2 regions of the Enterococcus sp. AMC1157 genome follow, and region 2 is predicted to be linked to the other one. Evidence: a T-box and tRNA genes for the amino acid it is inferred to sense, from the RefSeq annotation. Region 2 holds a T-box; the other holds one or more tRNA genes.
What was found. A T-box is a leader RNA that pairs with one kind of tRNA and senses whether it is charged. The one in region 2 lies ahead of tyrS (tyrosine--tRNA ligase), so its partner is inferred to be a tRNA-Tyr.
Positions count from the first base shown of each region.

Region 1: it encodes a tRNA-Tyr, which carries the amino acid that the T-box ahead of tyrS (tyrosine--tRNA ligase) is inferred to sense. The anticodon was not compared.

Region 1 covers NZ_CM177099.1:2,864,354-2,880,428, forward strand. Annotated here, with positions in the region: gene AC4BBX_RS13960 (3D domain-containing protein) at 187-810, shown strand; gene yidD (membrane protein insertion efficiency factor YidD) at 1,521-1,799, shown strand; gene AC4BBX_RS13970 (ABC transporter substrate-binding protein) at 2,013-3,194, shown strand; gene AC4BBX_RS13975 (branched-chain amino acid ABC transporter permease) at 3,335-4,237, shown strand; gene AC4BBX_RS13980 (branched-chain amino acid ABC transporter permease) at 4,247-5,224, shown strand; gene AC4BBX_RS13985 (ABC transporter ATP-binding protein) at 5,205-5,981, shown strand; gene AC4BBX_RS13990 (ABC transporter ATP-binding protein) at 5,981-6,682, shown strand; gene AC4BBX_RS13995 (CBS and ACT domain-containing protein) at 6,686-7,330, shown strand; gene AC4BBX_RS14000 (DUF2969 domain-containing protein) at 7,674-7,907, shown strand; tRNA gene AC4BBX_RS14005 (tRNA-Tyr) at 8,000-8,083, shown strand; tRNA gene AC4BBX_RS14010 (tRNA-Gln) at 8,088-8,159, shown strand; gene AC4BBX_RS14015 (hypothetical protein) at 8,258-8,422, shown strand; gene AC4BBX_RS14020 (DUF1697 domain-containing protein) at 8,876-9,100, opposite strand; gene AC4BBX_RS14025 (GntR family transcriptional regulator) at 9,355-10,062, shown strand; gene AC4BBX_RS14030 (YigZ family protein) at 10,176-10,805, opposite strand; gene AC4BBX_RS14035 (DUF7662 domain-containing protein) at 10,937-11,233, shown strand; gene AC4BBX_RS14040 (PTS sugar transporter subunit IIB) at 11,313-11,633, shown strand; gene AC4BBX_RS14045 (ATP-dependent helicase ComFA) at 11,759-13,060, shown strand; gene AC4BBX_RS14050 (ComF family protein) at 13,050-13,724, shown strand; gene hpf (ribosome hibernation-promoting factor, HPF/YfiA family) at 13,849-14,403, shown strand; gene secA (preprotein translocase subunit SecA) at 14,688-16,075, shown strand, end outside.
Region 2 covers NZ_CM177099.1:567,164-583,238, reverse strand. Annotated here, with positions in the region: gene mgtA (magnesium-translocating P-type ATPase) at 1-1,594, shown strand, start outside; gene pdhA (pyruvate dehydrogenase (acetyl-transferring) E1 component subunit alpha) at 2,033-3,139, shown strand; gene AC4BBX_RS02875 (alpha-ketoacid dehydrogenase subunit beta) at 3,142-4,119, shown strand; gene AC4BBX_RS02870 (dihydrolipoyllysine-residue acetyltransferase) at 4,145-5,773, shown strand; gene lpdA (dihydrolipoyl dehydrogenase) at 5,781-7,187, shown strand; gene AC4BBX_RS02860 (DUF5052 family protein) at 7,497-8,090, shown strand; gene AC4BBX_RS02855 (YxeA family protein) at 8,216-8,587, shown strand; partial or broken gene AC4BBX_RS02850 (family 1 glycosylhydrolase) at 8,604-8,909, shown strand; T-box leader at 8,956-9,191, shown strand; gene tyrS (tyrosine--tRNA ligase) at 9,245-10,459, shown strand; gene AC4BBX_RS02840 (UPF0223 family protein) at 10,538-10,819, shown strand; gene AC4BBX_RS02835 (inositol monophosphatase family protein) at 10,823-11,599, shown strand; gene typA (translational GTPase TypA) at 11,748-13,583, shown strand; gene AC4BBX_RS02825 (Fpa/YlaN family protein) at 13,910-14,209, shown strand; gene AC4BBX_RS02820 (FtsW/RodA/SpoVE family cell cycle protein) at 14,213-15,370, shown strand; gene AC4BBX_RS02815 (pyruvate carboxylase) at 15,622-16,075, shown strand, end outside.

The sequences.
Region 1 (16,075 bases), 600 kb from region 2:
CTTAACAAGCTTTTTTATTGAGAAACAATAAAAATAAATGAATAAATAATGAAAGTATGTCAAATATAACAAATAATAAAGCGTTTTCTATTGTGGCGTTAAAGAGCATTAATACATTCGTAACCTAGCTAGATAATTCCTATGATAAGATACATTTCGTATCAATTTAGGAGGAATCTAGTTAAGATGAAAGTACGAATTTTACATGTAGCATTTTTAACGTTAGCAATGTCTTTTGGTTCATTGTTTCCAGTTTATGCGGCAGAAGAACAAGTAGAAGATCAATTGATGAGTCATGAAGTGATTGCAGAGGAATCTGTTCAAAATATGTCAAGTTCATTAATCAGTTTAGCTGTAGAAAGCGAAGCTGTTAAAGAAGCAAAAAATGTAATTGAAGAAAAAGAAAAAGCCGAACGTGAGGCAAAAGAAAAAGCTGAACGAGAAGCGAAGGAAAAAGCGGAACAAGAAGCAAGAGAACAAGCCGAACGTGAAGCACAAGAAGAAGCGATTAGAAACGGTCGAACTATGGTAATGGAATCTACCGCTTATAGTTCAGATCCTGCAGATTTATTAGGTGGAGGAACCGTGACAGCAACAGGTCAAAACCTTTTAGAAAATCCAATTGCGGTTGCAGTAGATCCAAATGTTATTCCATTGGGAACTCGTTTACACGTAGAAGGCTACGGTGAAGCTTATGCAGTAGATACAGGTGGCGCAATTAAAGGAAATATTGTCGATGTTCATTTCCCAACCTATGAACAATGTATTCAATGGGGAAGACGACAAGTAGTCGTTACTATCTTAGACTAATATAATAGTAGATTAAAACTTGGTGAAGCAAAAAAATGCTTCATCAAGTTTTTTGTTGGTTTCAAAATCTACTATTTATAGCGAAGATTGAATAGATCTGGAAACTTCCAGTTCATCTGTCCAGAAAAGTCCTCATTGTAGTAGACCGCTCTGTGCCTCTAGGGAGTCTCAAAGCTTTCGGCGTTCAAACGCACAGTAGGAAGTGGAAAAACATTCCTTCCAACTCTACGTAATTCATCCTCATCTTTAGACTACGATGAGGAATTTCTTCCCAGTTGAACTTCCAGTTCCTGAAGCTCTCTGTTTTGAACTAATGAATGATGCATTATTACCTAAAAATAATAGTCAAAAAAAAATAGAAGAACACAGCGGAGAAGGTCATGGGTAGTGTCCTAAAAAATTGAATAAATTACGCTAGTCAATCAATTCCCAGCGTAACGCAGAGAGAGGCTCGCGTTGTCGTCATGTCTAGAATTCAATGTGAACTACGCCCAGTTGCAAATTGATTTACTGGGCGTGTAAAGCTTGAAAGCTCCAAGACTACAGGCTTGGAGCGATTCCGGGCTGACCTAAGCAAGCCTCTCTCGTAGTGAAGCGTCAAATTTGTGATGAATAGTAACGTTTATTGACTTTCTTTAGCTCTTTAGAATAACCAAAACTTGTTTCTTGTGTTAAAAAAAGGTATAGTTTGAATGAAAAGAGGGAAATTGATGAAAAAAATTTTAATCTCATTAGTTAGAGGCTATCAACGGTTTATTTCTCCCTTATTCCCTCCAAGTTGTCGTTACTATCCAACTTGTTCTTCTTATACAATTGAAGCGATTCAAGTTCATGGAGCAGCGAAGGGGAGTTTGATGGGGTTAGCAAGAATACTCAGATGTCATCCATTTGTAAAAGGTGGGGTTGATTATGTGCCCAAAAAGTTTACTTTAAAACGGAATACTACCGATCAAGAACGTCCCAATTATACCTATAAAAAACACTCTTAAAAGATGAAGACTCATTTCCGTTGAGTTTTCATTTTTTTTACTTTATTTCAAGTAAATGAAGCAGAGAGAAATTGCGGAGCAGCAAAGGAAATCGCTTTAAATGTTAGATAAAAATCAATATATAAAATATTCTGAAAATTCGTTGACAATTACAGAAAAATTATGTATATTGATTAACATATTCAGGGGAGTAGAAAGAGGGAGGAATTATTTATGAAAAAGAAATTTGCATTTTTATTTGCGAGCTTATTTTTATTGGGAGCTTGTAGCGCAGGACCAAGTGGGGGTTCTTCAAATGGTTCAGCTGATGGCGGAAACGCACAAGAGGGTGACACAATCAAAATTGGTTTGAATCTAGAATTATCTGGTGGAGTTGCTGGATATGGTACTCAAGAAAGAGACGGAGTCGAACTTGCAGTTAAACAAATTAATGAAGAAGGCGGCATCTTAGGAAAAGAAGTCGAACTTGTTATTAAAGACAACAAATCAGAACCAAATGAAGCAGCAACAGTAGCTGCCAACTTAACAGAAAATGATGGCGTAGTAGCAATTATTGGACCTGCAACATCTGGTGCAACAAAAGCAGCTATCCCTAACGTAACAAGAGCTCAAGTACCATTGGTTACACCTTCTGGTACAGATGATTCAATTACTGTTAACGGTGATGCTGTACAAGAATATGTTTTCCGTTCTTGTTTCCAAGATAGCTTCCAAGGAGTTATCTTAGCGAAATATGCAGCTGAAACATTAAATGCTGAAAATGTAGCTATTTTAGGTGATAATTCAAGTGATTATGCAATTGGATTAACAAATGCCTTTAAAGGTGAATATACAGGCAATATTGCTGTAGAAGAAAACTTTACAAAAGACCAAACAGATTTCCAAGCGGTATTAACAAAAATCAAAAGCACTGACTTTGATGTGTTATATGTACCTGGTTACTACGAAGAAGCTGGTTTGATTATTAAACAAGCACGTGAAATGGGTATTGATCAACCAATTATCGGAGCAGATGGTTTCGGTGATGAAAAAATGATTCAATTGGCAGATGCAGCTAACGTATCTGATGTATATTATACTGGTCACTTCTCAGCTTTAGCACCAGCAAATGATACAGTAGAACCATTTATCGAAGCATTCAGAGCTGAATATAGCAAAGAACCTTCAACGTTTAATGCTTTAGCTTATGATGCAATGTACATGATTAAAGCAGCAATTGAAGCAGAAGATTCTGCTGATTCAATTGCAATCACTAAAGGTTTATCAGAATTAACTGATTTTGTTGGGGTAACAGGAAATATCACAATGGATGAAAACCATAACCCTGAAAAATCTCTAGTAGTTATCGGTTTTACAGATGGGAAAGAAAGCTCAGCTGACGCAGTAAATCCATAATCAGTGGATCGATTAGAAATAAAAGCTGGGACAAAATCAAACAATCGGTTTTGTCCCAGCTTTTATGATGAAAAAAGTAGGAAGAAACTATCAAGGTACTTTCTATTGTAAGAAAAATGAACTTATTGGATGTGAAAAAAATGGAAGTTATGATCCAACAACTTGTTAATGGTTTGTTTCTAGGGAGTATTTATGCCCTAATGGCCTTAGGTTACACGATGGTTTATGGAATTATTAAATTGATTAACTTTGCTCATGGTGAAGTCTATATGATTGGAAGTTTTATTGGTTACTTTATTATTAACTCCTTTAATACGTGGGGAATTTTAACGAATAGTTTGGGATTTTTTGTTGCCTTAATTCTATCAATGCTAATTAGTGCTTTCTTTGGTGTAACAATCGAATTTTTAGCGTATCGACCTTTACGCAAATCAACACGAATTGCCGCGTTGATTACGGCAATCGGTGTTTCATATTTGTTACAAAATTTGATGATTTATTTCTTTTCACCAGATACAAGACCGTTTCCTCAAGCGATTGTTAGACAAACCTTCAGTATTGGTTTTATTACGGTAAGTAATATTCAATTACTGATTTTGTTTATCTCAGTTACTTTAATGGTTTTATTACAATTAATTGTTCAAAAAACACGTATGGGTAAAGCGATGCGTGCGGTAAGTGTGGATGCTGATGCGGCAAAATTAATGGGAATTAATGTCAATCGGACAATTTCGTTTACCTTTGCTTTAGGCTCAGCCTTGGCTGCAGCTGGAGGAATGTTGATTGGTTTGTATTACAATTCAATTAACCCAATGATGGGTGTTGCGCCTGGTTTGAAATCCTTTGTTGCTGCTGTTTTAGGTGGAATTGGAATTATTCCCGGAGCAGCTTTGGGTGGATTTGTTATTGGTTTAATTGAGACGATGGCTATTGCTTTAGGATTTTCTGATTATAAAGATGCCTTAGTTTATGCCGTATTAATTTTTATTTTATTAATTCGTCCAGCGGGTATCTTAGGAAAAAATATAAAAGAGAAAGTGTAGGTGTCAGCGATGAAAAAGAATTTAAAATACAATCTAATTTGGTTGGCTTTAGCCGCTGTCATCTATTTTGGTTTATTCGCCTTATATAATGGGGGCGTCATTAATCTATTTACAGATGCGATTATTGCTAACATTGGCATTAATATTATTTTAGCAGTCGGTTTGAATCTAATTATTGGTTTTTCTGGACAGTTCTCTTTAGGACATGCGGGTTTTATGGCGATTGGTGCCTATGCAACTGCAATCATAACCAGAGATAATCCAACTTATGGTGGATTTTTTACAAGTTTATTAATCGGAATGCTGATTGCAGGAATTGTAGCAGTAGTTGTTGGGATACCTACTTTGCGTCTAAAAGGTGACTATCTAGCAATTGCTACTTTGGGAATTTCTGAGATTATTCGTATTTTAATAATTAATCTTCGTGATTTAACTAATGGACCAGCCGGTATTTTTGGTTTACCTCAGTTTAGTAACTGGCAAGTCATTTTTATTATGATGGTTCTATCGATTATGATTGTCTCTAACTTTATTCATAGTGGAGCGGGTCGTGCGACATTGTCTATTCGAGAAGATGAAATTGCTGCAGAGTCAATGGGAGTAAATACAACAAAATACAAAGTTGTCGCTTTTGTTATGGGAGCAGTTTTGGCTAGTTTGGCAGGGAGCTTATTTGCCAGCTATCAACAATCAGTATTCCCTCAAGATTATGGTTTTATGAAATCAATTGATGTCTTAATTATTGTCGTATTTGGAGGAATTGGAAGCACCACTGGGGCGGTTGTTTCAGCGATTGTTTTGGGAATCTTAAATATGTATCTTCAAGACTTTGGTAACTTACGAATGATTATTTATGCGTTGGCGATTATTGCCATCATGATTTTCAAACCAGGTGGATTATTGGGAACATGGGAATTTTCAGTTAAACGTATTTTCGACAAATTTAGTAAAAAGGGGGACGATTCAAATGCCTCTACTAACGGTTAATAATTTGACAAAAAATTTTGGTGGCCTAGCAGCTGTTTCTCATGTAGACATTGAAGTAGAAAAACAAGAATTGATTGGTTTAATTGGTCCGAATGGTGCCGGAAAAACAACTCTATTTAACTTACTAACAGGTGTTTATGAACCAAGTAGTGGGGATGTCTTGTTTGAAGTTGAAGGTGTTGAGCAACGTTTAAATGGAATGAAGCCATATAAAATTGCTGATTTAGGAGTATCTCGTACTTTCCAAAATATTCGTTTATTTAAAGATTTAACAGTGATGGAAAATGTCTTAGTTGCGATGAATTCTAAAAACAAACAGGGCTTTTTAACAAGTATTCTTCGTTTACCTAAGTTTTATAAATCAGAAGAAGAGATGAGACAAAAAGTTCGTGAGTTATTGACTATCTTTGAGTTAGAAGATAAAGTTGACACCTTAGCTAGAAACTTACCTTATGGACAACAAAGACGTTTGGAAATTGTACGAGCTTTAGCAACAGAACCTAAAATTTTATTTTTAGACGAGCCAGCAGCTGGGATGAATCCGCAAGAAACTGCCGATTTAACCAAATTAATTCGTAAAATTCAGCAAGAATTTGATTTGACAGTCGTATTGATTGAACATGATATGAGTTTGGTTATGGATGTTTGTGAACGGATTTATGTTTTAGAATATGGTCAAGTTATTGCTGAGGGCGATCCAGAAAAAATTAAGAATGATCCACGAGTGATTGAAGCTTACCTAGGAGGGGAGATATAATGTTAACAGTAGAAAACTTATCCGTTCGTTATGGTATGATTCAAGCCGTGCGTGATGTTTCTTTTCAAGTAAATCAAGGAGAAATTGTCTCACTAATTGGTGCTAATGGTGCTGGTAAAACGACAATTTTACGTACTATTTCTGGACTTATTCGTCCATCTGAAGGAAATATTACTTTTGAAGGAAGAACGATTGAAAAAGAAGCTCCTCAAAAGATTGTAGCTTCAGGATTATCACAAGTGCCAGAAGGCCGTCATGTTTTTTCAGGTCTGACTGTCCAAGAGAATCTAGAGATGGGTGCCTTCTTAAGAAAAGACAGTGGTGTTAAAGAAGACTATGAACAAGTTTTTGCAAAGTTTCCAGTTTTAAAGGAACGAAAGAATCAAGATGCTGCTACACTATCAGGCGGGGAACAGCAAATGTTAGCTATGGGACGAGCCTTAATGTCTAAACCTAAGTTACTTTTACTGGATGAACCTTCTATGGGATTGGCACCAATTTTTATTCGTGAGATTTTTTCGATAATTCAAGAAATTAAGCAACAGGGGACAACCGTTTTGTTGATTGAACAAAATGCCAATATGGCACTTTCGATTGCCGATCGTGGTTATGTTTTGGAAACAGGAAAAATTGTACTTGAGGGTACGGGAACAGAGCTATTATCTAGTGAATCTGTGAAAAAAGCGTATTTAGGAGGGTAAAAAATGAGTGTTAGTGATTTTATGTCAACCGAATTAATAACTGTATCACCAGAAACACCAATTTTTGACGCAATTGATTTAATGAAAAAACATGACATCCACCGTCTACCAGTTTTGGAGCAAGGAAAACTTGTGGGCTTGATTACTGAAGGAATTATTCAAGAAGCGATGCCATCAAAAGCGACAAGTTTAAGTGTTTATGAAGTGAATTATTTGTTGAACAAGACAACTGTTCGAGATGTAATGATTAAAAAAGTAGAAACTATCGCTCCAGATGCTTTGTTAGAAGATGCAATCTCGATTATGCGTAGCAATAATATTGGTGTTTTACCAGTAATAGATGGGGAAGAGTTGAAAGGGATCATTACGAACAATGATATCTTTGATGCTTTCTTGAAAATTACAGGTTATAACGATGGTGGTACAAGAGTAACCATTCAGCTTTTAGAAGATCATAAGGGAATCCTTGCCCATATTGCTCAATCATTAGCAGATAAAGATTTTAGTATTGCAACGATTGTTGTCAATCGAATGAATAATCAAACAATTGTCGAGATACAGGTAGAGTCACAAGATGTAACAAGTATTAAACAAGTGTTGGAGGACGCTGGTTATACAATTATTAATACAGTAGGTATTAGCCAATAGAATATAAACAGGAGGACATGTTGGAAATATGTCCTTTTTTGTTAAGCAAGAAATAATCAAACTTCCAAACCATCTGCCCGTAAAGAACAGACATTGTGAGAAATCGGTCTGACTTTTCTCCCAGATTATTTCAGTTTTTATTCTGGAAGTTCCATTTGGTTTTGAGTGTAAGTATTTATTTCTTTTTGAGGATTGACTGAAAAATAGAAGTTATTACTAGGAATTTTATCTAAATATGATAAAATAGAAATCGAGGTTTTTTTTGTTGAAACCTTTCTAAAATAAGTATTTAGATGCAAAAAATTTTAAAATGATAGAAGATTTAAAGAGATCTGAGGTGAAAATCATGAAAAAGAACAAAGATATTGAAATTCGCATGGAAGATACGAGCAAAGTAATCAATGGAACAACTTATGAAGTTACTGAATTGCATATTGGTAAGAAAAAAATTGGAGAAGTTTTGGAGTATGCACCAAAAGATTTCCACAGCTTCATGGACAATGAAGACTTAGGTTCAAGTAAAACAATGGAAATTGCAGTAGAGACAATTATTCGTCAATGGAACTTACATGAATAGTTTCTAGAAAAAATAAAAAAGAGCAAAAAACCTCTTGCATTAAATTAAATAATCTTGTATTATAACTAAGTCGGGTTGTTAAACAACCTTTTGGAGGAGTAGCGAAGTGGCTAAACGCGACGGACTGTAAATCCGTTCCTTAGGGTTCAGTGGTTCGAATCCACTCTCCTCCACCATTAATGGGGTATAGCCAAGCGGTAAGGCAAGGGACTTTGACTCCCTCATGCGTTGGTTCGAATCCAGCTACCCCAGTTTTCTTGGACACGTGAAAAACGTGTCCTTTTTTGTTGAAGAATTTAAACATTTGCGATACTCTAAAAGAGAGGCAGTTTAGAGAAGGAGGGTTTTTAATGAAATTTCCATTCAATTTAAAAGAAAAAATAACAGAGGTCGCAGAGCATGTATACGATGTAGCGAAGAAAGACGTATCTGTAGAAATCGATAAAAAAGGCGTAAAAGTAACACAGCCACGTCAAACCAAACGCACGATTAAATGGCACTCAAAAAATCATTAAAGTCTATTTTCAAAAAAGTTTGCTACCAAATGGTTAGCAAACTTTTTTTGTTTCCCCAAAATGGCTGATAGTCGATGGATAAATATTTAGGTGATTTTTCGGAGGAGTATTGTTTTATCTTTTTTGCTAAGAAACTAATGAAAGCATTTATTCTGCTTTGATTAGTTCGGCTAATTTTCTAACTGTATTCACATTACGAACAGTAACTTTAGAATAAAGTTTTGTCCCAACCGGTTTTTTCAAACTACTTTTTTACTGATTGTCACGTGTAATCATACTAAGGACTGCTCCGTCTACGTAAATCATATGTTCAACTACTGATTTGTAGCCCAACTGAATTAGAATGGAGTTATCGTTAATTTCGTCAAAAAGAAACACAACATCACTTTTCATGACTTTGTCATTAGCCCATTGTTGCGGTATCGCTTCAGCAATCTGAACTATCTTTGATCCTTAAATCAAGAGGGTGGGGATGGAGAAGCCAAAATATTGTTCAAGAACTTCTTGAATTTGTTGCTGAGATAAATCTTTAGGGGAATCAAAGATTGCATTTCCAGAGTTAATGTAAATGATGACCTCTGTACAGCTCAGACTTTCTAAGACTTGTTTAAAATCAGCCTTAGGTACTTTTTTATTTCCGCCAACATTTACGCCTCTTAAAAGAACTAGATTTTTCATACAATTTCCTCCATTACCTACTCAAAATGAATTAAGTTCATTTTGAGTATATCATATCCTTTTATCTTCAAAGGCGGGGTCATCCTTTTAATCTAGGATTATTACCGTAATTTTCTTCTTTATAACTAGTATTTTTGTGCTTTAGGTATTGTGTTTTAAGGTATATACCAGTTATAATGGTATAGAAAAAAAAAGAGTGAAAAAACACCAGAGTATCAAAAATAATTACCAAATGAAATTTAGGAGGTATAGCAATGCCAGATACATTACCCGTCTATATACAAATACATGATGCAATCAAAGAAAAAATAGAATCTAACTTTTGGGAAATAGGTGATCGTTTGCCTTCTGAGAGAGAATTGTCTGTGCAGTTTGGGGTTAGTCGAATGACTTTACGGCAAGCAATCCAAACCTTAGCGGATGAAGGAATTTTAGAGAGAAAGATAGGTTCAGGAACCTATGTTGCCAGTCGGAAGGTTCAAGAAAAAATGACTGGGACGACCAGTTTTACAGAAATCATGCTTTCACAAGGACGAGAGCCGTCAAGCAGGGCTGTATCTTATGTGATTACTTCCCCTAGTTCTAGCGAGATGGATAAACTTAAGTTAACAAAAGACGATACTATTTTACGAATGGAACGAATTCGTCTAGCTGATGGGATTCCAATCTGTTTTGAAGTAGCGAGTATTCCAGAAAAATTAATTTATCAATTTAGTAAGTCTGAGATTACTTCTTCTTTATACCGAACGCTTGAAGAAAAAGGACATCGAAAAATTGGTGGAGCCAACCAAACGATTTCAGCTATGTTAGCTTCTGAAAAAATTGCCGATTACTTAGATATAAAAAAAGGAGATGCCATTTTACGAATGCGTCAAGTTTCTTTTTTAGAGGATAGTCATCCTTTTGAGTATGTTCGCAGTCAATATGTAGGGAATCGATTTGAATTTTTCTTGGAAAAATAAAAAAATGACAAAAAGATCCGAAGAAAGTAGAATAAATTTCATCAAAATAGAAATGATCTACTTTTCTTCGGATTTTTTACTGTTCAATCACTGATGGTCATAACATCCTGAATTTATTTTTTTGGAATTTCAATGTAAGAACTAGTTCCTTTAAAAAAGGTGACTTGTCCATTTAGTAAATCCGTCACTTCATCTTGGAAAACGTGCACCTCTTCAACCATGACACACAGAGTAACGTTTTCCAAAAATTGAGTATCTTTGACTTGTAAGTTTTTTTGCTCTAAATAATGTTGTAATTTACCCAATAACGAATAGTCTATTGTAGTAAAAACCTCTTGTTGTAAAATACCTTGAACGATACCAATTTCATGTAGAGCATTTGCTACTGCTCCTGAATAGGCACGAATCAAACCTCCAGCACCTAATTTTGTACCGCCAAAGTAACGAGTGACTACCGCCGCAACATTCATTAATTCATTTTTTTTGAGCACTTCTAACATGGGGACACCAGCAGTTCCACTAGGTTCTCCATCATCACTAGAACGTTGGATCTCATTTTGTTCTCCCAAAACAAAGGCACTACAATTATGATTGGCTTTCCAGTGTTCCTTTTTTATCTTTTGAATAAATTCCTTAGCTTCTTCTTCGGATTCGATTCTCTTCAAGCTACAAATAAACCTAGATTTTTTGATCTCTAGTTCAGCTTGTCCATCTTCTTTAATTGTTAAATAAGTATCAATCACGGGCAATCTCCTCATCTGGATAAATAAAATATATACTTAATTAGTATAGGGAAAAATCATTGTTTTTTCAAATTGGTAACCCTTGCTTTTTTGTAATGAAAGCGTAATAATAAATAAAAGGGGGCGGAAAAATGGCGGAACGTAAAAAGAAATACTCAGTGATTACCAAATACTTACAAAACAATGGTGGATCACAAGTAACATTAACTTTTACTCAAATTGATGAACTATTATTTCCGGCAAATGGCTTACCTAAAACAGCCCGTACAAGCCTTGACTGGTGGGCAAATGATTATCGTCACCCTGAAAAAGGAGCCTATGCTTGGATTAATGCTAATTATGAAGTAATTCATGTAAACTTAGAAAAAGAGTACATCGTTTTTCGACCTTTATTAAAGGCTAACTGGTTAATGCCCAGTAAAAACTAGGCTTTTTGATTCATTGACAATCATAGATTATATTTTATAATAAGAGATATTAAATAATTTAAAGTGGGGAGTAATTGGTATGGCGAAAAAAACAATTATGCTTGTATGTTCTGCAGGTATGAGCACCAGCTTATTAGTAACAAAAATGCAAAAAGCAGCAGATGAACAAGGAATAGAAGCAGATATTTTTGCAGTATCGGCTTCAGAAGCTGATAGCCATTTAGAAAATAAAGATGTAAATGTATTATTATTAGGTCCTCAAGTACGTTTTATGAAGGGTGACTTTGAAAAACGTTTAGCACCAAAAGGTATTCCATTAGAGGTAATCAACATGGCCGATTATGGAATGATGAATGGCGCTAAAGTATTAGAAGAAGCATTAAAATTAATTGTTGAATAAGAAGTAAAGAACTGTAACTATAAAATGTTACAGTTTTTTTTTATTGAAAACTGAGTTTATATATTTTACTAAAGATATAAAAAAAAGTTCATTTTTTTGCGTATCTTTAGTTGAGGTGATGAAATATGTCGGAGTTTTTAGGAAGACAAGTTGTTGTGGAAGTAAATCAAAAATTGCCATCGACGGTAACCTGTCGTGAGGCGCTAGTACTAGGTGATAAAGTCTTTTGTCAACGATGTGGGAGTCACTTTGTTAAGGAAATAGCAGAATTACCTAATGGAGATATTTATTGTCCTTTTTGTATTGATTTTGGGCGTTTAACCAGTCGACATTTATTAGCATCAGAAGAAGAGCAGACTGAAGCACGAGATATTCAATTCACATGGAGTGGCACTCTGACCAATTTTCAACAAAAAATTGCTGATGTTTTAATCAAAAATTTCCAAAAGAACAAGCACTCACTTATTTGGGCAGTCACAGGATCGGGTAAGACTGAAATGATTTTTCCAATAATTGCGGAAGTTTTAAAAAAGGGTGGTAGAGTTGGCGTAACTTCTCCTAGAATTGATGTTTGTCGAGAAATCTATCCTCGAATCTCTCAAGTTTTCCCTAATGAAAAAGCCTTACTTCTTTATGGAGCATCAGAAGAACGTTATCGATACAGTAAGTTGACCGTTTGTACCACACATCAGTTATTTCATTTTTATCAAGCTTTTGATTTATTAATTGTTGATGAAATTGATGCATTTCCATACGAAGGAGATCCTCTTTTACGTTTTGCGGTCAGACAAGCATTAAAACAAATAGGTAATTATATCTATTTAACAGCGACACCCTCTCAAAATCTATTAAAAGAAATAAAGACATTTTCTATTGAAAAACTTCCTTTAAGGTTTCACCAAAGACCATTAATCGTTCCTGAACTTATTTGGTATGAATCATGGAAGCAGTGTTTTGTATCTACTCGGAAAATTCGTAAGTTAGTTCGGTACCTCAACATATTAATGAAAGATAATGCGGTGTTAGTATTTTGTCCTAGTATTGTATTTATGAAAAAAGTTTATGTGAAATTGTCCTCTTTTTTTACAACAGATGAGCTGACTTGTGTCTCCGCGCAAGATGAACAGAGAGAAGAAAAAGTTCAAAATATGCGTGAAAAAAAATATCGAATTTTACTTTCTACAACCATTCTTGAACGTGGGGTCACTTTCGAAAATGTCTCTGTAATTATTCTGGGAGCTAATCATCCAGTCTTTTCTAAATCCGCTTTAGTGCAGATTGCTGGTAGAGTGGATCGTAAAGGCGATTTTAATAGAGGACGAGTGTTATTCTTTTTCAATCAACAAACTCCAGCTATTCGCCAAGCCTTAAAAGAAATAAAAGAGATGAATCATTTAGCGCAAAGGTGGTTAAACAATGAATTGTAGTTGGTGTCAAAAAGAACTGATTCGCAACCTATCCATTCAAGAAATTTTGTTTCCCTGGATCATTACAGAAGAAAAATGTTCGCAGTGTATCAAAAAAATAACATGGCTAGATGAACCTTGTTGCCCAACATGTAAGAAGATGGGAGAAATATCAATATGTATAGAGTGCCAAAGGTGGCAAAAATTATATCCAGCCTATAATTTTAGACACCATGCTTTATTTCAATACAGTGAGGGATTTAAAGAATGGATGTATCAATTTAAATTTTTAGGAGATTATCATTTGAAAAGGGTCTTTGCTTCAGAAGTTTCAGGTTTTTTCAAACATCAGTCTGCACTGGTTATTCCAATTCCCTTAACTGAAAAGAGGTTGTTAGAACGAGGATTTAATCAAGTAGAAGCTATTTTAGAGGCAGCTGATGTTTCAATGTGTCGTTATTTAATAAGAAATCAACATTTAACGCCGCAGTCTGAAAAAAATCGTCAGGAGCGTTTAGCGATGCCTCAGCCGTTTTGTGGAACTCCAGAGGCCCTCAAAATTCAAAATCAAAAAGTGATCTTAGTGGATGATGTTTATACAACAGGACGAACTTTATTTCATGCAGCAGAGGTTTTGTTATCCTATGGACCTAAAGAAATTCAAACTTTCACACTTGCACGATAAAATTTATTCTGTTTCTGATACCGATTTCTTTTGCAATTCTTATAAAGTTCGATATAATGAATATAAGGAGAGAGCAGAGTGGTCCTTGCTTCTCTTTAATTGGTAGATGAAAGGGGCAATTGTTATGTTTAGATACAATGTACGCGGAGAAAATATTGAAGTGACGGAAGCAATTCGTAACTACGTAGAGAAAAAAGTAGGGAAATTAGAACGCTACTTTAGCGATGCACCAGATGCAACAGCTCACGTTAACTTAAAGGTTTACACTGAGAAAACAGCAAAAGTAGAAGTAACTATTCCACTGCCTTATCTAGTGTTACGAGCGGAAGAAACTTCACCAGATTTATACGCAAGTATTGATTTGGTTGTCGATAAATTAGAACGACAAATCCGCAAGTTTAAAACGAAAATTAATCGCAAATCCCGTGAAACGGCGTTACCTGACTTGAGTGCACCGCTTTTTTCAAATTCAGATGAAAGTGAAGAAGAAAATGGTTCTGAATTAGAAATTGTTCGCACTAAACGTCTTTCATTAAAACCAATGGACAGTGAAGAAGCTGTATTACAAATGAATATGTTGGGACATAATTTCTTCATCTTTGAAGATGCAGAAACAAATGGTACTAGTATCGTTTATCGACGTAAAGATGGTAAATATGGCCTAATTGAAACAGATTAACTGATTTTGAAAGCTAGATGTTTTTACATCTAGTTTTCTTTTTTTAACGTTAAAATTTTTCTCTTTGACGTGAGAATGATTAGAAGCTGTTCATTGAAATAAAATTTGGATTCAATAATTTACATAATCTTAACCATAAAATTAACAAAATTCTATTTCTGCTACTTTAAGCTATTACTTTGACGGAAAAAGTAGCAATCAAAGGAAACTAGTGATAAAATAGATTGGAGACTTTCCTAGAAATTAGGAAGTGGAACAATGCGTAAAAGGAGAATCACAAAGGGATGGCCAACTTTTTAAAGACACTGATTGAAAATGATAAAAAAGAAATAAAACGATTGGACCAAATGGCAACGAAAATCGAAGCCTTAGCCGATCAAATGAGTGCATTGTCAGATGCTGAATTACGTGGGAAAACAGATGAATTCCGTCAACGTTATCAAAATGGTGAAACATTAGATGAATTATTAACAGAAGCTTTTGCGGTTGTTAGAGAAGCTGCAAAACGTGTATTAGGACTATTTCCATACCATGTCCAATTAATGGGTGGGATTGTACTTCATGATGGAAACATTCCAGAAATGCGTACAGGGGAAGGTAAAACCTTAACCGCGACCATGCCTGTATACTTAAACGCAATTACTGGTAAAGGTGTTCATGTTGTTACTGTCAATGAGTATTTAGCAACACGTGACTCAACTGAAATGGGTGAGTTGTACGATTTCTTAGGATTAACGGTTGGATTGAATATCAATTCTAAATCCTCAGAAGAGAAACGTGCGGCGTATGCTTGCGATATTACTTATAGCACAAATAATGAATTAGGATTTGACTATTTGCGAGACAACATGGTGGTTTATCGTCATCAAATGGTTCAACGTCCATTAAATTTTGCTATTGTAGATGAAGTTGACTCTATTTTAATCGATGAAGCACGAACACCATTAATCATTTCTGGGCAGGCTGAAAAATCAACTGCTTTATATGTTCGTGCAGATAATTTTATCAAACGTTTAAAAAATGAAGAAGACTACAAAATTGATGTTCAATCAAAAACAATTACTTTAACTGAAAGCGGAATTGAAAAAGCAGAAGAAAACTTCGGCTTAGACAATTTGTATGATATTGAAAATACAGCTCTGACTCATCACTTGGATCAATCATTGCGTGCAAACTATATTATGATTCGTGATATTGATTATGTAATTCAAGAAAACAAGGTAATGATTGTCGATCAATTTACGGGCCGTATTATGGATGGTCGTCGTTATTCTGATGGGCTTCATCAAGCAATTGAAGCTAAAGAAGGCGTAGAAATTGAAGATGAAACCAAAACAATGGCAACCATCACTTTCCAAAATTTCTTCCGTATGTACAAAAAGCTTGCAGGAATGACAGGGACAGCTAAGACGGAAGAAGAAGAATTCCGTGAAATTTATAATATGGAAGTTTTCCAAATTCCAACCAATAGACCAATTGTTCGTGATGACCGTGCTGATTTATTATACCCAACATTAGAAAGTAAATTTAAAGCAGTCGTTCAAGATATTAAAGAACGTCATCGCAAAGGTCAACCAATTTTGGTTGGTACTGTTGCTGTAGAAACTTCGGAAATGTTATCTAATGAATTAGCTAAAGAACGTATTCCACATGAAGTTTTGAATGCTAAGAA
Region 2 (16,075 bases):
TGTTCTTTGTACGGATAAAACTGGAACGATAACAGAGGATCGGGTAGTTTTGGTGCAACATTTAAATCCTTTGGGAGAAAGCAATCAAAAAGTTTTGGATATGGCCTTTATTAATTCTTCCTATCAAACAGGTTGGAAAAATTTGATGGATATTGCTGTTATCAATTTTTACCAGGAAAATAAACGAGAACTACCATTTAATGAGATTAAAAAGGTGGATGAAATCCCATTTGATTTTTCCCGTCGTCGTTTGACTGTGGTCGTTGAAGCGGACAGTCATCAAATTATGATTACAAAAGGTGCCGTTGAAGAAATGGAAAAGGTTTGTTCACATGTTGAAATCGATGGTGAAGTTCAACCTCTTACAACTGAATTGATGGAACAAATGCGGAAAATTAATCGTGTTTTAAATGAACAAGGAATGCGTGTATTGACTGTCGCAACAAAAATAGATGCCCATCGTGATGCTGTTTATTCAACCGATGATGAAAAAGATATGACAATTATTGGTTTTATGGGCTTCTTAGATCCTGCAAAAGAATCAGCAGCAACTGCAATTCAATCTTTGCATGAGCATGGCGTAAATGTAAAAGTGTTGACTGGTGACAATGAAGTAGTTGCTGCCAAAGTTTGTAAAGATGTAGGCATAGAAGTTGATAATTTCTTATTAGGTGTTGATATTGACGGAATGACTGAACAAGAGTTAGCCAAAACAGCAGAAACAACCAATCTTTATGCTAAATTAAATCCAATGCAAAAATCACGTATAATAGAAGCTTTACAACAAAAAGGACATACGGTTGGCTTTATGGGAGATGGAATAAATGATGCTCCTGCCTTACGAACTGCAGATGTAGGAATTTCTGTAGATACAGCTGCGGATATTACCAAAGATGCTAGCTCGATTATCTTATTAGAAAAAAGCTTGAATGTTTTAGATAAAGGTGTTGTAGAAGGAAGAAAAGTATTTAGTAATATGATGAAATACATCAAGATTACGATTAGCTCAAACTTTGGGAATGTATTTTCGATTTTAGTTGCTAGTGCATTTTTACCATTTCTTCCAATGCTGTCCATTCAATTACTTGTACAAAATTTGATTTATGATATGGCTCAGTTAACAATTCCTTGGGACAATGTAGATCAAGAAGAAATTGTTAGCCCTGTTAAATGGCAAGTTCGCGGCTTATTAAAATTCACCTTATCTATTGGACCAGTAAGTAGTATATTTGATATTTTGACTTTTCTAATGATGTGGTATGTCTTTGGAGCAAACACAATTGAAAATCAAGCACTACTCCAAACAGGTTGGTTTATGATTGGGTTGGTAACTCAAACCTTAGTGGTTCATATTGTTCGAACTAGAAAGACACCTTTTATCAAAAGTACTGCATCAATACCTGTCCTATTATCTAGCTTGTTAGCTATAGTAATAGGAGTTGGAATTGTATTATCGCCAGTAAGAGAATGGTTTGATTTTGTCTCACTTCCAACAAACTACTGGATCTGGTTCATTGGAATTACCTTTATTTATTTGATTAGTGTAGAAATCGCAAAACGTTTGTATATTCATATCACAAACGAATGGGTTTAGAACAAAAGCAGAAAAACTGTGGTATAATACGGTTTTTCTGTTTCTTTTTTTGTTGAAACTGTAATAATTACTCTAAATTTACTAATTGGAAAGAAGTACATAGAAATTGTTTTCACATAAAGGATTTTGATTGGAAAAGAACAAACTGTTACTTAAATACCATTAACCTGTACTAATTTAGGGAGAAATATAAAGAAAACGGTTTATCGAATAAATATGGTTTGAACTGAATGTGATTTTATTCACGAAAAAAAGTGATTATATTAAGGATTGTGATAGAAAAATTAAGGATAAATAAAAACTTTATACTTGTTTTTCTCTTGTAAAAATGATAATTTATTAGTGTAAATGATTCTGACAGTGATACAGAAACAAATGGCTGTTACAATCAATCATAATTTAGTATGAAGCTAAACAAAGAGAGGAAAGTGTGACAAGATGGCAAAGAAAAAAACAATTGACTTTCAAGCACTGCTAGAAAATGTCGATGCTCAATTTCCAACTTATCAGGCATTAGACCAAGATGGAAACATTGTAAACGAAGCTTTAGTACCTGATTTAAGTGATGAGGAATTAGTTGAACTAATGTCTCGCATGGTTTGGTCTCGTGTACTAGATCAACGTTCAACTGCTTTGAACCGCCAAGGTCGCTTAGGATTCTTCGCGCCAACGGCTGGACAAGAAGCAAGTCAGTTAGCAAGTCATTTTGCTTTTGAAAAAGAAGATGTATTATTACCAGGTTACCGTGATGTACCACAATTAATTCAACATGGTTTACCTTTAACTCAAGCATTCTTATGGTCTCGTGGACACGTTGGAGGTAACAACTATTCAGAAGACTTGAAAGCTTTACCACCACAAATCATTATCGGAGCACAATATGTTCAAGCTGCTGGGGTAGCTTTAGGACTTAAAATGCGCGGTAAGAAAAATGTAGCATTCACTTATACTGGTGATGGTGGTTCTTCACAAGGTGACTTCTATGAAGGTATTAACTTTGTAGGTGCTTATAAAGCAAATGCTGTATTCTTTATCCAAAATAACGGTTTTGCGATTTCAACACCTCGTGATAAACAATCAGCTGCAACAACTTTGGCTCAAAAAGCTGTAGCTGCAGGTATTCCAGGTATTCAAGTTGATGGTATGGATCCATTGGCAATGTACACTATTTCAAAAATGGCTCGTGATTGGTCAGTTGCTGGAAACGGCCCTGTATTAATCGAAGCATTAACTTATCGTTATGGTCCACATACTTTATCTGGTGATGATCCAACTCGTTACCGTTCTAAAGAAATGGACGATGAATGGGTAGCAAAAGATCCATTGGTTCGTTTCCGTAAATATTTAGAAGCTAAAGGCTTATGGACTGAAGCGAAAGAAGAAGAAGTAATTGAAGCAGCAAAAGAAGAAATCAAAGAAGCAATTGCTGAAGCTGATAAAGCGCCAAAACAAAAAGTTTCTGATTTCTTGAAAAACATGTTTGAAGATCAACCACAAAGCATTAAAGAACAAATTGAAATTTACGAAGCGAAGGAGTCGAAATAATCATGGCACAAAAAACAATGATTCAAGCAATCACTGATGCCCTAGCTTGTGAGTTAGCCAGCGATGAAAACGTAGTGATGTTTGGTGAAGACGTCGGTAAAAACGGTGGGGTATTCCGTGCGACTGAAGGCTTACAAGAAAAATTTGGCGAAGATCGTGTATTTGATACACCTCTAGCAGAATCAGGCATTGCTGGTTTAGCATTTGGTTTGGCATTGGAAGGTTACCGTCCAGTTCCAGAACTACAATTCTTCGGTTTCGTATTTGAAGCGATGGATGAAGTTGTAGCACAAATGGCTCGTACTCGTTACCGTATGGGTGGTACTAGAAACTTACCAATCACAATCCGTTCACCATTTGGTGGTGGGGTTCATACTCCAGAATTGCACTCAGATAACTTGGAAGGATTGATTGCTCAATCTCCTGGTATTCGCGTAGTAATTCCTTCAAACCCATATGATGCAAAAGGATTATTAATTTCTGCAATCAGAAGCAACGATCCAGTTGTTTATTTAGAGCACATGAAACTTTACCGTTCATTCCGTGAAGAAGTGCCAGAAGAATCTTATACAGTTCCATTGGATAAAGCTGCTGTAACTCGTGAAGGTACAGACGTTTCTATCATCACTTATGGTGCAATGGTTCGTGAAGCAATCAAAGCTGCAGATGTCTTGGCAAAAGAAGATATCAGTGTTGAGATTATCGACTTGCGTACAGTTGCTCCTCTTGATATTGCAACAATTATCGCATCTGTTGAAAAAACAGGTCGTGTAGTAGTAGTTCAAGAAGCACAAAAACAAGCAGGTGTTGCTGCTCAAGTAGTATCTGAAATTTCTGAACGCGCAATCCTTTCTCTAGAAGCACCAATCGGACGTGTATCTGCTCCAGATACTGTATTCCCATTTGGTCAAGCAGAAAACGCTTGGTTGCCAAACGCAGCAGATATTGAAGCAAAAGTAAGAGAAATCGCAAACTTCTAAGATCATAAGAGAGGAAGATATCAAAATGGCATTTCAATTTAAATTACCGGATATCGGTGAAGGAATTGCAGAAGGTGAAATCGTTAAATGGTTTGTAAAACCAGGCGATACAATTAACGAAGATGATACTTTGTTAGAAGTACAAAATGATAAATCAGTAGAAGAAATCCCATCACCAGTTACAGGAACAGTTAAAAACATTCTTGTAGAAGAAGGCGTAGTAGCTAACGTAGGTGATGTGTTAGTTGAAATCGATGCTCCAGGGCATGAAGATGATGCTCCTGCAGAATCAGCAGCTCCAGCTGAACAACAAACGCCAGCAGCTCCAGCAGCTGTACCTACTGAAGGTGGCGAAGGCGTATTCCAATTCAAGTTACCAGATATTGGTGAAGGAATTGCAGAAGGCGAAATCGTTAAATGGTTTGTAAAACCAGGCGATACAATTAACGAAGATGATACTTTGTTAGAAGTACAAAATGATAAATCAGTAGAAGAAATCCCATCACCAGTTACAGGAACAGTTAAAAACATTCTTGTAGAAGAAGGCGTAGTAGCTAATGTAGGTGATGTGTTAGTTGAAATTGATGCTCCAGGACATAATTCAGCTCCTGCAAGCGGCGCACCAGCATCAACTGCAGCAGCAGATGCTCCAGCAGCTGCATCTGCACCAGCGGAAGCATCTGCTCCAACTGGAAAACCAAGCAAAAACGTATTGGCAATGCCATCTGTACGTCAATTTGCTCGTGAAAATGATGTGGAAATTACTTTAGTTACTCCTTCTGGAAAAGGTGGACGTGTAACTAAAGAAGACATTCAAAGCTTTATCTCTGGCGATTCTCAAGCTCCAGCGGCTACTGAAACAACAGAAGCAGCTCCAGCAACAGAAGCTAAACCAGCAGCTAAAGAAGAAAAAGCAGCTCCAGCTCAACCATATCAATCTAACTTGGGTGAATTGGAAACTCGTGAAAAACTTACACCAATGCGTAAAGCAATTTCTAAAGCAATGGTTAACAGCAAACACACTGCACCTCACGTAACTTTACATGATGATGTAGAAGTTTCTAAATTATGGGATCAACGTAAGAAATTCAAAGACGTTGCTGCTGCTCAAAATACTAAATTAACTTTCTTGCCATATGTTGTTAAAGCTTTAACTGCAACTATGAAGAAATATCCAGTATTGAACGCATCTATTGATGATGCTTCTCAAGAAGTAGTTTACAAAAACTATTACAATATCGGTATTGCAACAGATACTGCGAACGGTCTATACGTACCAAACGTAAAAGACGCAGATCGTAAAGGTTTATTCGCAATTGCTGATGAAATCAACGGTAAAGCTGCTTTAGCTCATGAAGGTAAATTAGCTGCTGAAGATATGCGTAACGGAACAGTTACAATCAGTAACATTGGTTCTGTTGGTGGAGCTTGGTTCACACCAGTAATCAACTACCCTGAAGTTGCTATTTTAGGTGTAGGTACGATTGCTCAACAACCAGTTGTCAATGCAGAAGGCGAAATCGTCGTTGGTCGCATGATGAAATTATCATTAAGCTTTGACCACCGTATTGTTGATGGCGCAACTGCTCAACAAGCTATGAATAATATCAAACGTTTGTTAGCAGATCCAGAGTTACTATTAATGGAAGGATGATAAACAAATGGTAGTTGGAGATTTTGCCTTAGAATTAGACACAGTAGTAATCGGTTCAGGACCTGGCGGCTATGTAGCTGCCATCCGAGCTGCTCAATTAGGTCAAAAAGTAGCAATTATTGAAAGAGATAAAGTCGGCGGCGTTTGTTTAAACGTTGGTTGTATCCCTTCAAAAGCTTTAATTGCTGCAGGTCATCATTATCAAGAAGCGCAACATTCTGAAATGTTTGGTGTGTCTGCTGAGAAAGTTGTCCTAGACTTTGCTAAAACTCAAGAGTGGAAAGACAATACAGTTGTTAATCAATTAACTTCTGGTATTGCAATGCTTTTGAAAAAAAATAAAGTTGAAATCATTGAAGGAGAAGCTTTCTTTGTAGATGATCATACTTTACGAGTTATCCATCCGGATTCAGCACAAACTTACGAATTTAAAAATGCTATCGTAGCAACTGGTTCTCGTCCAATCGAAATTCCAGGTTTTAAATTTAAAGGTCGTGTGATTGATTCAACTGGTGGTTTAGCATTAAAAGAAGTTCCTAAAAAATTAGTAATCATCGGTGGCGGAGTTATCGGTGCAGAACTAGGTGGCGCTTATGCTAACTTGGGAGCAGAAGTAACTATTCTTGAAGGTTCACCTCAAATTTTACCTACTTACGAAAAAGATATGGTAAAAGTTGTTGAAGCGGACTTCAAGAAAAAAGGCATGACAGTTATTACTAGTGCAATGGCTAAAGAAGCTGTTGATAATGGTGATAGCGTAACTGTTAAGTATGCTGTTGATGGTAAAGAAGCGGAAGTAACTGCTGATTACGTAATGGTAACTGTTGGTCGTCGTCCAAATACTGATGACATGGGCTTAGAACAAGCTGGTGTAGAAATCGGTGAACGCGGATTGATCAACGTTGATGCACAAGGTCGCACAAATGTTTCTAACATTTATGCAATCGGTGATATCGTACCTGGTGCTGCTTTAGCTCATAAAGCAAGCTACGAAGCTAAAATTGCTGCAGAAGCAATTTCTGGTAAAAAAGTAGCAGTTGACTACAAAGCAATGCCAGCAGTAGCCTTTACTGATCCTGAATTAGCATCAGTAGGTATGACAATTGCTGAAGCAAAAGAAGCTGGAGTTGAAGCGAAAGCTTTCAAATTCCCATTTGCTGGTAATGGACGTGCTTTATCTTTAGGTAAAACAGAAGGATTTATCCGTCTGGTGGCAACTATTGATGGTCACGTAATTATTGGGGCTCAAATTGCTGGTATCGGCGCTTCAGACATGGTTTCTGAATTAGCATTAGCTATCGAATCAGGTATGAATGCAGAAGATATCGCATTGACTATCCATCCTCACCCATCTTTAGGTGAAATCGTGATGGATGCTTCTGAATTAGCATTAGGATTACCAATCCACGCTTAATTAGAATAGTGAAAAAGAGTTGTCGCTTTGGCGATAACTCTTTTTTTTGAAATATCTCTTTTCATTTGTTCATGAAAAATGAAAACTTGTGGTTTATCGTCATAGCTAAATAAAAGTTGAAACATCCAAGTCGAAGCTTATAAAGCTCATCAGTCACTGATAATATCTGTACTTTGCAGACAGAATACTTGGGAATATATCAGTTTTTCTTTAAAAAAAAACTTCATTCCTACGACGGATTGTCATAATTAAAAGATTTGTTATATTTAATTTATTACAATACAAATTTTATGAAGTGAGGTAGTAAAAATGAAGAAAAAAATTGTTATTTTGATGATGGGATTATCCATGTTGTTTTTAGCGGGCTGTCAAGATATCCGAATGTGGTTTAAAGATTTTGAGGAGAATTTTAAAGGTCTTGAAATGGTTATTCAAACCTACGATGATCAAAGTCAGCTAATTGATCAGGTCGTGGGGAAATCAATATTGATTGAAAGAGATACAACTTTCGATACAGATGCAGAAAGTCAAGATTCCTCTGTCATTCAAATCACGATTGGGAGCAATGAAATGCATCATGTAGGATCATCAATGATTATTGCAGAGACTGAATTAGAGAACGTGTTTGAAGAATATAAAGAAAATGTTGATATTGAAAACTTGAATCGAGGAATACCTGTGATTAATTCTCTAGTCAATGATTACCGTAACTCTTTTTCTGGTAAAAAGAAAGTTATTTTAATTCGTAGTCAGGATGGCACTCCGTTAGCAACCTATGCTGGAAATAATGTTTCTTTATATAAAACTGATGTTCCAAAAAGTACAGGTATTTTAATTGATGGATCATATCTATTTATTTACCGTTGTGATTATACGATGTATGATTTGGCTCTTTTAGAATAATCCAAAATAACTTTTAACATCTTTTTTAGTGACAAAAGAGTAAGTTTTTTTTCAGACTAAGGACCGAATGAAATCGTCACTTCTTCCTTTAAGATAAATATATCAAGTAAGTAGGAGGAATTAAAATGAAATTAATCAGAAATTTAGTTGTATTAGGACTTATTTTTGGGGGAGGAATTTTTGCATCAACTGTTGTGACGAAAAATTCAACCAATGAATTTGCAGCAATTCTTGATCAATTAAACCCTCAAGTTAAAAAAGGTCATGTCTATGTGAAAACAAAGGAACCTGATGAAGTCAAAGGATATGGAACAGCAACTTATATACAAATTGCAGCGGATGTAAATGGTGAAACAAGAAAAATTGCTTTTAATGGATTATCGGAATTAAAAGTTGACCGTTACTTAAGATTGACGAATAAAGGAGCACATGTCGAAACCTATGAGGAAGTCTCAAAAGAAGACGTGCCAGCCAAAGCCTTAGCTGAAATAGATTAGTAATATTCAATTGATTGGGATGGGCGCTATTGATCAAGTAATAGATGGAAAAATTCATGATCAATATAGAATTGATTATTTTACTGAACATTTTAAAGAAATGAAGGCTGCTATTGACGAAGGTGTTGAATTGCTTGGTTATACCAGTTGGGGACCAATTGATTTTGTGAGTGCAGGAACGTCTCAGATGTCTAAAAGATATGGGTTTATTTATGTTGATGTAGACGATGAAGGTAATGGGACTTATAATCGATTGAAAAAAGATTCTTTCCATTGGTATCAAAAAGTAATTGAGACATATGGAGCTGCTTTGTTTGATTAAGGTTGACAAACGAAGAGAAAATCACTAGAATAAATACAATTTCATATAAAGAGTGTTGACAAGAAGGAGTACTTCTAAGGAACTTGACAGAAAGTTGCCGGTAGATGAGAGGCGCAAAGGGAATTATTAGGAATACATCTTGGAGCTGTTGGTTGAATTAATTAGTAGACCGAATCGGACTTGCGAACGTTATCTCGCACAAGTATGATTGTACTTGCAAAGGAGAAATAGGTGACTATTTCTCAAACAAAGGTGGTAACACGTTTATTCAACGTCCTTTAGCAAATTATTTTGCTAGAGGACGTTTTTTTTATACTTAAAAAGGAGGAATTTTGATGAATGTAGAGGAGCAAGTGGAAATTATTTTAAAAGGAGTTGCTGAAATTGTTGCCAAAGAAGAATTACGGGAAAAATTAAAAAAATCAATGGAGTTAAATAAACCGTTGACGATTAAATTGGGTTTAGATCCGACAGCACCTGATATCCATTTAGGACATGCCGTTGTATTACGAAAAATCAAACAAATGCAAGATTTAGGACATCATGCAGTCATTATTATTGGTGATTTTACCGGTAGAATTGGCGATCCATCAGGAAAATCAAAAGGCAGAATTCAACTTTCTGAAGACTTAGTTAAAGAAAACGCTAGAACCTATGTGTCACAAATAGTTAAAATTTTAGATCCCAAAAAGACCGCTATTCGTTTTAATAGTGAATGGCTTAATCAGTTAGATTTTCAAGCTGCACTTGAATTAGCTAGTACTATTTCAGTGGCGAGAATGTTGGAAAGAGAAGATTTTAAGAAACGTTACTTAAATCATACGCCGATTGGTATACATGAATTTTTCTATCCCTTAATGCAAGGATACGATTCTCTAGCAATTGAAGCAGATGTTGAAATTGGTGGAACCGATCAAACATTTAATATTTTGATGGGAAGACATCTACAAAAATATTGGAAAAAAGAAAAGCAAGTGGCTTTATTTATGCCGTTACTAGAAGGTTTGGATGGAGTAGAAAAAATGAGTAAAAGCTTAGGAAATTATATTGGAGTAGCTGAATCGGCAATGATTATGTTTAAAAAAGTTATGGAAATTCCGGATTCACTTATTATTAAATACTTTGAATTGACAACAGATGTAACACCTAAGGAAATTACTTTGCTTCAACATAGATTGGATGCGGGTGAAAATCCTAGAGATATAAAATTAGAGTTAGCTGAAGAAATAACAAGTTTATACCATGGGAGAGAACAAACAGATTTGGCTAAACTGGAATTTCAACAAGTATTTCAAAAAGGAAAATTACCAACAGAAATCCCTGTGCTAATTATAGCTAATGGAATGATTTGGGAGGAAGCATTAAATAAATTGATAGCGGGAAAAATAATTAAAAGTAAAAGTGAGTTTAAAAGGATTCTCAATCAAGACGGAATAAAACTAAATCAAATGAAAATGATGCCAATAGATTTTTTAGAAAAAGTAATAAAAAATAATGACATTTTGCAAATTGGTAAAAGGAAATATGTGAGGTTTTTAGTCGAAGATTAACTATTTTAGTTATTTCGTTTCTTTACAAACTTATGATACACTATTTTTAGAGTGAATATATAAGGAGTTAAGGACAAGATGAAAGAATATCAGTACCCATTGAATTTAGACTGGAATACAAACGAAATGGTCATTGTCATGCGAATGTGGGACGTCTTAGAACAGACTTATGAAAAAGGAGTTTCTATTGATGTATTTATGAAAGCTCATCAAGAGTTTAAAACAGTGGTTCGTAGTATTGGAGAAGAACGCAAATTGGGAAGAGAATTTGAAGAATTATCCGGCTACTCATTGTACCGAGCTTTACAAAAAGCCAAAGAAACATCCACTGGAAAATTGCGCATGAAGGAGCAAAGATAAACTATGGAAGTAATCATTAATAAAATTAAAACTTGGATGACAGATGCGGGAGAAATAATTAAAGCAGCCCTAGATGAAGATGATTTAAAAGTAGACACAAAGACTAGTCGAAAAGATTTGGTAACAAACTTGGATAAACAAACCCAAGAATATTTAAGTAAAAAAATCTTAGCTTTTGATCCAGAGGCGAAAATTTTAGGGGAAGAAAACGGCAAGGATCAAGTATCAGATTTAAGCGGTCGAGTGTTCATTATTGATCCTATCGATGGAACAATGAACTTTGTCTTAGAACACGAAAATTTTTGTATTATGTTGGCTGTCTATCAAGATGGCAAAGGTGTTTTAGGTTTTGTTTATGATGTGATCAAAAATGATTTTTTATGGGGTGGCAAAGAAGTTGGTGTTTTCTTAAATGACCAAGCAGTTAACCCTCCTAAAGATATTTCATTAAATGAAGGTTTATTAGGGATGAATTCTGCTATGTACTTACACAATGTGGCGAATGCACAAATAATGGGTGAACGTTCAATGGGTGTTCGAATGTCTGGTTGCGCAGGTATCGAATTGATTGGAATGGCCCTAGGCAGAAGAGTTGGTTATGTTTCCAATTTGGCCCCATGGGATTATGCACCAGGTGGTGTACTCATTGAAGCTTTAGGCATGAAGATGGGTAATATCCATGGTGACCCTCTGAAAATTTATGGAAGAGAATATTTTATTGCTGCTACACCAAGTGCTTTTGAAGAATTAACAGAGCTAGCTAATCAATCAAATATATAATTTATGACCTACAAAAGTGCTGTGAAGCACATTTTGTAGGTTTTTTATTAAAAACATTCACAATTGAAAACTTTTCACTAGTTTTCAGAAAGATTATTTGTTATAATTACTCGTCAAGTGTAAAGCCAAATTAAAAGGAGCAATTAAATTGAAACATAGAGATGATATTCGCAACGTAGCTATTATTGCCCACGTTGACCATGGTAAAACAACATTAGTAGATGAACTACTAAAACAATCAGATACATTAGATGCTCGTACCCAATTACAAGAACGTGCAATGGACTCAAATGCAATTGAAAAAGAACGTGGAATTACAATCTTAGCTAAAAATACAGCAGTAGATTATCAAGGAACTCGTATCAACATCATGGATACCCCTGGACACGCGGATTTCGGTGGAGAAGTGGAACGTATCATGAAAATGGTTGACGGTGTAGTTTTAGTTGTCGATTCATATGAAGGAACAATGCCACAAACTCGTTTTGTATTGAAAAAAGCTTTAGAACAACATGTTACACCAATCGTAGTTATTAATAAAATTGATAAACCTTCTGCTCGTCCTGAACATGTAGTAGATGAAGTATTAGAATTGTTTATCGAATTAGGCGCAGATGATGATCAATTAGATTTCCCAGTTATTTATGCTTCAGCATTAAATGGAACTTCAAGCTTGTCTAATGATCCAGCTGAACAAGAACACACAATGGGACCAGTATTTGATACTATTATTGAACATATTCCAGCACCAATCGATAATAGTGACGAACCATTACAATTCCAAGTATCACTTTTAGATTATAACGACTATGTTGGTCGTATCGGAATTGGTCGTGTATTCCGTGGTAAAATCAAAGTTGGAGACAGTGTTGCGTTAATGAAATTAGACGGAACAGTCAAACAATTCCGCGTAACAAAATTGTATGGATTCTTTGGTTTACAAAAAGTAGAAATTCAAGAAGCTATTGCGGGTGATTTAATTGCCGTATCAGGAATGGAAGATATCTTTGTTGGTGAAACTGTAACTCCAGCTGATCATCAAGATGCTTTGCCAATCTTGCATATTGACGAACCAACCTTGCAAATGACATTTTTAGTGAATAACTCTCCTTTTGCTGGTCGTGAAGGTAAATTTGTGACTGCACGTAAAATCGAAGAACGATTGATGGAGGAATTACAAACTGACGTATCATTAAGAGTTGAACCAATTGGTCCGGATTCGTGGACAGTTTCAGGTCGTGGAGAATTGCATTTGTCAATCTTAATCGAAAATATGCGTCGTGAAGGCTATGAATTACAAGTGTCACGTCCAGAAGTAATTGAACGTGAAATTGATGGTGTAAAATGTGAGCCTTTCGAGCGTGTTCAAATCGATACACCTGAAGAATATATGGGTTCTGTTATCGAATCATTAGGAATTCGTAAAGCTGAAATGCAAGACATGATTAATACAGGAAATGGACAAGTAAGAATTATTTTCTTAGCGCCAGCTCGTGGATTAATCGGTTATACTAACGAATTCTTATCAATGACTCGTGGATATGGAATTATGAACCATACATTCGATCAATACCTACCTATGATTCCAGCCCAAATTGGTGGACGTCATCATGGAGCTTTAGTTTCTATTGATACTGGTAAAGCGACAACTTACTCAATCATGAGTATTGAAGAACGTGGAACAGTCTTTGTAGAACCAACTACTGAAGTTTATGAAGGTATGATTATTGGTGAAAATGCTCGTGATAATGACTTAACTGTTAATATTACTAAAGCAAAACAAATGACTAACGTTCGTTCAGCTACGAAAGACCAAACTTCAGTTATCAAAAAACCACGTATTCTTTCATTAGAAGAATCTCTAGAATTCTTGAATGACGATGAATATTGTGAAGTAACGCCGGAAAGCATTCGTTTACGTAAACAAATTTTAAATAAAAACGAACGTGAAAAATCAGCTAAAAAAAGAAAAAAAGCTGAATAAGAAATAGTAGGTAAGATAGATCTCTCGAGATCTATCTTATTTTTGAATAAAAATTGTATAAGTCTATCAACGTCCATAATACTATTTGTCAAGAAAAAAAATTTATTTTTTAAAATCTGTGGGAAACTTTAAAAAGTATAAGAAGAAAGCTTGATAAAATAAACTTTCTTGAAAAAATAGAGAATTAAACAATTGTTCATATGTTTCATAAATCGCTTGTGTTTCACGAAAGATGTAAATTTTTATTCAAACTTCATTAATTGTAAGAAGCATTTGTTCATTAATTTATGCTATAATAATGAAACGAAAGAATAGGAGGGAGCAGAATGAAATCCATTACTCCAAAATTAGCGACAGAGATGCTGGTTGAAGAAGCCGATCGCATTCGAATGCTAATTAGAAATCAGAAAAACAGTTTATGTATTTCTCAATGTAAGGCGTTTGAGGAAGTTGTAGATACTCAAATGTATGGATTATCTCGCCAAGTGGCATTTGCGATTCGTTTAGGAATTGTTCCCAACGAGGTAGGCCAACAACTACTAAGTGATTTAGAAAGAGATTTAAATCAACTCTATAATGAGGTTTATGAGGAAACGAAAGCTAATGAAATTGGCAAGGAGGTTTAGATCTTGCCTAATAAAGTAAAAAAACGACAGTTGTTAGACTTTGGAATTTTGATTCCTTTTCTAATTTTGAGTGTTGTGGGTTTAATGATGGTATATAGCACCACATCGTATGTCATGCTATCAGCTGGATTAAATTTTGCCAATCAAGCTATTAAGCAATTGCTCTTTTGGATTTTAAGTGTAATTGTCATGACTATTATTTATAAGATGAAAACTGATTTATTGAGAAGTAAAAAACTTACCCAGTTTGCGATGGTTGTAATCTTTTTTATGTTACTCTCAGTTTTTGCCTTTCCTAAAGTCAACGATGCCTACGGTTGGATTGAAATTCCTAGTATTGGGACGATACAGCCAGTTGAGTTTTTTAAAATAGTAACAATTTGGTTTTTATCAGCCACTTTAGCGAATAGACAGAGCTTAATTCAAGAAAATTTTTGGACGAGTGTCCGAGGATTGTTAGTTGTTCTAGCTGTAGAGGTGGCAATTGTAGTCAGTTATCCGGATTATGGGAATGCAGCAATCATTGTATTGTTAGTGATGGTTGTTTTGATGGCGAGTGGTGTAAATTACTTGCTAACCTTGGTTGCAGGGGTAACAGCGTTAGTTGCCAGTGTTGTAACCATTCCTTTAGTTAATTCTGTTGGTAAATTATTCCTACCATCCCATGTGGTGTCTCGTTTTGCCATGTTTAGAAATCCGTTTTTGGATGAATACGGAGCGGGGCATCAACTTGTACAAGGATATTATGCAATGTTCAATGGTGGGTTTTTCGGTCGCGGATTAGGAAATAGCATCCAGAAAAAAGGATTTCTTAAATTTGCAGAAACCGACTTTGCTTTTGCGATTGTTATAGAAGAGTTAGGTCTAATTGTAGCGATATTGATATTAGGTTTGCTATTTTATATGATTGCCAGGATTTTATTAATTGGAATTCGCTCTTCGGATCCATTTAATTCAATGATGTGTATCGGAATTGGTTCTTTATTTTTAATTTCGGTATTTATTAATTTAGGTGGAATTACAGGAGTGATTCCATTGACGGGAATAACCTTTCCATTTATCAGCCAGGGTGGTTCCAGTTTGCTGATGTTTTCAATTAGTATTGGTTTTGTGCTAAATATTAGTGCAGATGAAAAGAAAAGGGCATACCAATTAAGCTAATTTTCTTATGAAATTACACGGTACTTCAATAAAATTAAGGATGCCAGTCTCACTTACTAGGACCTCTAAGTTAGTGAGTTGGTATGCGAAGAGAGAATCGGATTTAAATTTTGCTTTTCAGAAATTTAAATCTACTAAAACGAACTAGCACCAGAAACTCTAAGCTAGTGAGATTGTATACGGCATTTCAATAGAATTAAAATTTTGTTTTCTAAAATTTTATTACTTTAGTAGAAATAAGGAGTGGTTAGATGAAAAAAATTCTTGTTGCGAATCGTGGAGAAATCGCTATTCGAGTATTTAGAGCATGTGTGGAATTAAAAATTAAAACGGTGGCTATTTATGCAGCGGAAGATGAGTATTCTGTGCATCGATTCAAAGCTGATGAAGCCTATTTAGTTGGAGCAGGTAAACGCCCAATTGATGCTTATTTAGATATAGAAGATATTATTCGAATTGCTAAAGAATCTGGAGCTGAAGCGATTCATCCTGGTTATGGATTTCTTTCAGAAAATCTAGGATTCGCTAAACGATGTAAAGAAGAGGGAATTATTTTCATTGGCCCATCAACCCATCATCTTGATATTTTTGGAGACAAAATTAAGGCAAAAGAAGCAGCGATTGATGCTGGTATTCAATCTATTCCTGGATCAGATGGTCCTGTTGATTCTATCGATGGTATTTTAGCATTTGCTGATGAGCATG